DNA from 3 places in the Scytonema hofmannii PCC 7110 genome. Region 3 is predicted to be linked to each of the others. Evidence: riboswitches for the same ligand, from Rfam matches in the RefSeq annotation. Region 3 holds a riboswitch; each other region holds the start of a gene.

Region 1 (2,325 bases), 1.6 Mb from region 3:
ATGCTGGCAATGCGATCGCGCTCGATGCCATCACTATAACCGGGACGGCTACCACCCCCAATAATTAACTGTAGGTTAGCCACAGAGTGCAAACTCGACTTTGCAAAAGCTCTGACAAGTGTTTCAATGCCCTTACGTTTATCAAAGCGACCAACGTAGAGCACCACCTTCGCATCAGGAGCAATGCCCAATGCTTGACGTGCTGTAGCCCGTTGAATCGATCCAAATTTATCAATATCCGTACCGCAAGGAATGACTTCTATGCGTCCAAGAGTGGAAACTAGCTTCCGCATATGTTCCTGTTCTTGAGGACTGGTAGCAACAACTCGCTCTACGTTCTCCAGACAATTTTTTTCAACATCCAGTCGGATACTAGCTATTGCTGGTAGGTCAGAAACAGTGCTGTACTTCACCGCTCCTAAGGAATGGTATGTATGCACTTGAATCAATGGTTGGCGCTTTTTCAGTTCCATACCCACCCAGGAAGACAACCAATAGTGAGTGTGAACAAGAGGATACTGAAAACCTTGCTTCTGCTGGAATGCTTGAAACTCTGCGATAAATTCAGGTAGATGCTCCAGTAGGCTATCCCGACCTATAAACTCCATTGGACCTGCCGTCAACCGAATTGTTCGACAGTTAGTTCCATGTTGTATAATAGCAGCCTGCTCGGAACTACTGCGGCGAGTGAACATATCCACCTGCCAACCTTCCTGAGCTAACGCATAACCTACCTGACGGACATAGACGTTTTGTCCGCCAGCCTCTTCTTGTCCTATTTCTGCAGCCGGATCTCCATCCACAGAAATCAAAGCGATGCGATGTTTTTTTGTCAGTAGCATAGTTAAACTTCACCACATGGCAATCTATCCTGCCTCAGATACCTAAGTTGAGGTAGTGTGACTCCTCCCCAAAGCTAAGGGCAGGTACAACGAAGCGCACAGATACCAGCCAAGGATACCGACGAGAACAAGGCATTACTTGTTAAGAATGCTGCTCGTTCAGTCTCTTCTCAATGCCGACGAAGTTAGCTGACGGGCTAGGACTGAGAGATGTCCCTCTTTCGTAAGGATTCAGTAGGTCGGATGAAGTGTGAAAGGCAAGTTCTCATTTATCCTCGATACTTGATTCCTTATCCTTTTAAAAGATTAGCCCCAAGGTTGGTTCCTCCGCTCCAGGCTTACCTCAGGGAACACTGTGTCTAAGGCAAACCGTGAATTAGGCAGACTGATTTAGATATGTTAAGAATCTAACGCGTAACCACCGTCTAAGTCAACCTTTTTTAAGAATGACTTCCTCTAGCAACAAGCATTGCTATACTCCAAACCGTTTTATTGCAAGCTGTATAATTCTGAATATAACTGTTTAACAAGGCTAGCTTGGTACAACAAGTTATACATAAACGATCATTAAGTACAACTACCATCTAAGATATATCCCTCGTAGAAATAAATTGCAAACGCTTAACATAAGTTAGCATAGGTATATATTATTTTTATAAATAAAATTATATGAATTACTTTCTCATCCGTTTTGTTGTAGCAAACATTCAAATTTTTCTATCTTTAGGGAGAGACTCAAAAAAGGGAGTAGGGAGTAAGGAGTAGGTATCGAAGGTTAAGAAATTAGAATTACCCAATCCCTAACCCGCTAGAGCGTCAGTCCACTAATCCCAAAAACCCGGTTTCTTCGAGTTGAGCAAACGAGATATCAAGCTTTCTAAGAGAGAGAAACCGGGTTTTTTGCCCCCTTTTGAAATACTGTACCGACGCTCTGGTTTCCAAACCCTAAACCTGAATGCGAACCTTATGGAAGCGATTTCCGATCGCAAGCCCTTCCGAGTCTTCAAACTCCAGTATTTGTCCAGTGCAAGTCACTTCTTTATCATCAACCCAAGCTTGTTGTGGTTTGATTCCATGTAGATGCAGGCTGACTGATATAAAGGCGAAAGGATATTTCCCTTCTTCTGTCCAAGTGATTTCTAGATTGTTCTCAGAACGTGTCATACAAAACTTATCCAGCCTTGATTCTCCATAGCCATCACCTGCATCAGAGTAGAGAAGAGTCTCACTGTTTCCTTCTACAGGCGGGTAAATATGAAGAATTAGTTGCTTTTTTTCCTCCATTGGTAAAATACTTCCTGCTAAAACCAACAGGGGAATTTGCTCTAGGGGTGCTTCAATTGTGACTTGTTGGGAACCTTTCAGAACTGCATCATTCCAAAAATTATACCAATGACCTTTGGGTAAAATAACCTGTCGCGATCGCGCCCTTTCTTCCACAATCGGACAAACGAGTAATGCATCACCCAAGAAGAAAGCATCT
Region 2 (2,325 bases), 3.5 Mb from region 3:
AAAAGGAACAATAACTGCACCTACATAAGCAGCGTAAAAAGCCACAATTAAACTGACAATTTCGCCTCCTCTTAAGGCGACTATTAAACCAAAAAGTGAATTTCCAAAGGTGACAAGTAATTGAGTGCCAAGCGATACTGGCAAAATATGAAAATCAAAAATAATTTTGCTCTGTACTCTTAATATACTGCTACCAATACCGAGTGAGGGAACTAATAAAGATATAATCAACGCAATCCCCAAGGGTTTGTCAGTTCCACCACCAATCCAAGACAGAATATAGGGTAGTGTTTCTTTACCACCTATGTCATCAGGTAAAATTCCGGCTTGATGAGCGGCTGTCACAAGGGTTGAAGGTAATAAAGCAAGCAACAGTAATACAGTACCAGCTAAAAGACATCCTTTATACAGACTTTTTATATCTTTTGCTTGAACGAGATACATTTGGTACTTCATATCTATAAGTACCAATAAAACTGTAGATAGTGTTATACCTATTGTTGTTGGTAAGCTTTCTGTTTGAAGTGAATTTGCAAAATCTATGGGCGATCGCAAATACTCAGGAAATCCATGCAGCACCCACAGCCCGTAAAGCAGAGCTAAAAAATTGACAAATAGTAACCCTCTCAATATCCAACCTGCTTTCTCTACTGGTAATAGGGAGATAATCGCAAACAAAGTTGCTAAAACAATCATTGAGGGTATAGGCGGGATGCCAAAGACTTTGAGGATGGAAGCTGCTGAAATTAACTGAACTGCTTCAATTCCAATCAGAGAAGCCCAAGACATTAGCCCCACAAATATTTTCACTCCACTTCCATAAGCAGAACCGAGGAGAGTCCAAATTTGTTCTGTTTGCGTCCAGTAAAACTTTGCTAATGCTATGAGAGCAATTGTACCCAAGCCAAGAGAGACAGCATAAAGGCTACCAGCCGCACCATGAGTTAGGGATTTCTCTGCTGTTCCTAAAAGAAATCCCAAACCATAATGTGCTGAAACCAATAAAGCCGCCAGGGAGAAAGTATCTAACCTGCGGTGATTCATCATCAGTGACCAGTGACCAGTGATCAGTGAGCAGTACTGATTACTGTTTTAAATTTCTTCTACAATTGTAACTGGCTCGTTGCTCAACTTTAGCAGCTCGTAAAGATCGTAGGCGAATAAATCTTCTTGGCTTGGTTCTTCTGTCTGACTTGTAGCTACAATCGGTTCGCCGTAGCCTTTCGTTCTACCAATAAGTAAAAGTTTTTTACCAGCACACTCACCAATTTCCTTGAATTGGTTCTCTGGCAAAAAGGTAACGTGTTCGGTAAAGAATGTGCGATTTTGGATAGGCATTTTATCCTCCTTAATTTTGAACTAGACCTACTTAGCAATAAACGTGGCTCATCGCTAGCTATGCACGGTTTTTTAAGATGTGCTGTTACTTGATACATAGGAGGATCTAGGGACACGGCTTAATACAAGCTGCTACCATTGATACTCCTTCCAATGCCGACGGAGTTAGCTGACGGGCTAAGGCTGGAAGGTGCCTTTCTCTATCCAAAGATTCGCCCCAATACATTGGTTCCTCCGCTTCTAACCCAGTTACTTAGATTCCTCAACCACAGAACTGAATTGAATTAGGCGACTTTTCCCAATCAATACATAAAATAATACTGAAACGCCAAAGCAGTCAATCTCTATTTTACCTTCTCAACGCAATCTTTACTTAAAGGATGTTTGTAAAGTCTTAATTCATACTTGCCTGGTGAAGACAAGGTTGTTGCTATTGTGGAGTTCTCTAAGTGCGCTACGCACTAACTTTGAGCTAATTGTTCTATAAGTTGAAATAGGTTTTTTTCAATTTGCCCAAGAGCTTCTAGAGCAGAAGTTTTATCTATATCGTGAACTAGCCAGTATTCAGTTTTCTCTGCCCATTGAGGAAAGCGCTCATTCATCAGTGGTCCGTGTTCTAACTCATCTAGGGCAATAATTCTAGAAGCTGCTTGAAAATCTTGCTCGCTTGCTAGCTTAGGAAACCGTTCATCATCAGTTACATTTACCAATCGCACGGCTAAAGCCTCAAGCGCATATCGGGAAATCGGTCCCACATTATTTACTCCTCGCTCAATTGCCAAGCCTCGTGAATCAGCCTGCCAATCTAACCCCTGCTTAGTTGCCAACCAATTAAAAAGATGTTCGGCAAAGCGGCTGCGGTAGTAGTTACCTGTACAAAGGAACAAGATTTTCTTCATTGAGAATGACCAAATGATTGTCAGTCAACCGACGAGTGCTTTTTACTAGCAAATGAGATAATTTGCTACATATCTACTGTACGTTCAA
Region 3 (2,325 bases):
TACTCGTACCATGGGCGCAGTCCAAAATCCCACATGGCTTTGTTCATTGTCATGGCATTTCCATGACGGTGAATTGTCATGGCTGCACACAATGGGGCATGACGAGCACCTTCAGCGCCAATTCTGGCATTGGTTACAGCACCAGAGACAACTGGTGAGGCATCAAGGCGACCAAAGATAATTCCATCACGAGATGTTGCCCAGCTCGCCTCCCGATTGAGTTTAACGTTCAGCCCGTATTTGCGGAAAAAACCTTTTTTCCAAGCAATAGCAAAGGGCGCGCAGTCGTTGACAGGCACATAACCAACAGTGAGATTTGGTTTTTCTAATGTTTTGGAATCGACAACAGGTTGAACGGCAGCAGCTTCTTCTGTTAGCCCTTTAGCGCTGCGGTCTCCAGAAATAGCACATGACGATAACGCCATTCCAGCTGTTGTTGCCCCTATTCCTACCAAAAACTCTCGTCGATGTAAAAGATTTTCGTTATCGGCTTTGTTCATAAAAAATTGTTAATGGTTAGGGGTTAATTGTCCGTGGTTAATGGTTCTACTAACTACTGGGCGCAAGGCATTGCGCCCCTACTAACCCTTAATTAACTTGCTGTTGCTCCCGGACGACGAGTCACTAACTCTTGAATTTTGCCGACTGCAAAATCAAGCAATAGCCCAGTTAAGCCAATGACCAATACGGCTAAGAATACTGAACTCAAGTTGAGACGACTCCACTCATCCCACACAAAAAAGCCGATTCCAATACCACCCGTTAGCATTTCTACAGCAACGATGACTAGCCAAGCAATTCCCAAGCTGATCCGCAAGCCAGTGAAGATATATGGTAGACTTGCCGGCCAAATAATTTTTGTAATTCGCCGCCAACGTGGGATTTCTAAGACTCGTGCCACATCTATATAATCTTTGGGAACGCTTGACACGCCCAGTGCAGTGTTGATGATTGTGGGCCACAAGGAGGTGATGAAAATGACAAAGATGGCTGATGGATCTGCCAAATTAAAGATAGCTAAGGCAATTGGCAGCCAAGCCAAAGGAGATACAGGTTTAAAAATTTGAATGACTGGATTGAGAGAAAGCATTGCCGTCCTAGACATTCCAATCAAAAATCCCAGGGGAATTGCGACCGCAGCACCCAATAAAAAACCCAGCAATACCCGTCGCAAGCTTGCGAGCAACAACCATCCAATTCCTAAATTCCCCGGTCCTCTTTGATAAAACGGGTTCAGAATGTAGTCCAAGTTGGCAACCAACGCTTCAGGCGGGGTAGGCATCAATTCATGATTGGCAAGAGCAATAACCCACCACATTAGAATAATTCCTAAAAACCCCAGTACTGGTAATATAAAGGTTTCTTTCACCAGCAAGGGTTTTGTTTTTTTCCAGGCTGCTTGTCCAGCAACTGCAATAATTGCAGCTATGTTTAATTGCAACACTCTGCTTTACCTCACCAGATTTAAGTGCGGGTACAAAAAACCGAGCAGTACCAGCCAGGAATACTGATGAGATTCAATAAAAATTATTGTCTCTTCAGTCTCCTCTCAGTGCCTACGAAGTTAGCTGACGGGCTAGAGTTGAGAGATACTCTCCCTGAGAAGGATGAGCTATGAAGTGTGAAGGATGAAGTTACTACTGCCCCCTTTTTTATCCTTCATACTTTAGCTTTACCCTTTCTCAGAATACGCCCCTTTGAATGGTTCCTCCGCTCCAACTAATGCAAGCTCGCAATTAGAAGGATTAGGCTGACTTACTCTATTAATTTTAGGATAAATGTAACACTGGTAAACAATACCGTCAAGGTATCGAAAGATAGACGATTTTCATTTTACAATCTATACGTTCTTTATTTTAAGCTCGTTGTCTATCTCAAGTTGTAAATCTTTGAGAAGAATTATGTAATAAGTATAATTTACATATCGCCCGCTCTAGAGAATCATAATATTAAAAGCTATTTTGATTCCTACTAATAATATAGATAAATTTTAGGCTATTTATGAAAAATTTTAAATCCCGTAGGGTGGGCTTTAGCCCTACATCCACATATTTCACCAATAGAATTGCTATAGTTAAATATTGCTCAACTACAAGAAATGAAAGATTTTAGTCAATTACTACAGAGTAAAATTCAAACAATTTTAGAAGAGTGGGTGGAAGCTGTTCGGAAGGACAAAAAAATTTCCATCACGAAAAATCTCTCACGCTCAGCTATCAAAAATCATCTCGCTGATATCCTCAGAGCACTAGCAGATGTACTTGCTAAAAGCCCACAAGATGATGAAATGAAACAGATCGTTCAAGAAAGTTTGCATCATGGGAC

The links. A riboswitch is a leader RNA that binds a small molecule or an ion and turns the genes downstream of it on or off. The one in region 3 is predicted to bind cyclic di-AMP.
Region 1: linked by a shared signal. The riboswitch ahead of WA1_RS02320 (glycosyltransferase) and the one ahead of ntrB (nitrate ABC transporter permease) in region 3 are both predicted to bind cyclic di-AMP.
Region 2: linked by a shared signal. The riboswitch ahead of WA1_RS23460 (hypothetical protein) and the one ahead of ntrB (nitrate ABC transporter permease) in region 3 are both predicted to bind cyclic di-AMP.

Annotation. Positions count from the first base shown of each region.
Region 1 is NZ_KQ976354.1:537,223-539,547, forward strand. Features, by position in the region: gene WA1_RS02320 (glycosyltransferase) at 1-842, opposite strand, end outside; cyclic di-AMP (ydaO/yuaA leader) riboswitch at 1,002-1,202, opposite strand; gene WA1_RS02325 (glycoside hydrolase family 31 protein) at 1,788-2,325, opposite strand, start outside.
Region 2 is NZ_KQ976354.1:5,642,217-5,644,541, forward strand. Features, by position in the region: gene WA1_RS23455 (SLC5/6 family protein) at 1-1,047, opposite strand, end outside; gene WA1_RS23460 (hypothetical protein) at 1,093-1,338, opposite strand; cyclic di-AMP (ydaO/yuaA leader) riboswitch at 1,478-1,599, opposite strand; gene WA1_RS23465 (arsenate-mycothiol transferase ArsC) at 1,800-2,237, opposite strand.
Region 3 is NZ_KQ976354.1:2,132,472-2,134,796, reverse strand. Features, by position in the region: gene WA1_RS09220 (ABC transporter substrate-binding protein) at 1-500, opposite strand, end outside; gene ntrB (nitrate ABC transporter permease) at 593-1,444, opposite strand; cyclic di-AMP (ydaO/yuaA leader) riboswitch at 1,539-1,762, opposite strand; gene WA1_RS09210 (sensor histidine kinase) at 2,099-2,325, shown strand, end outside.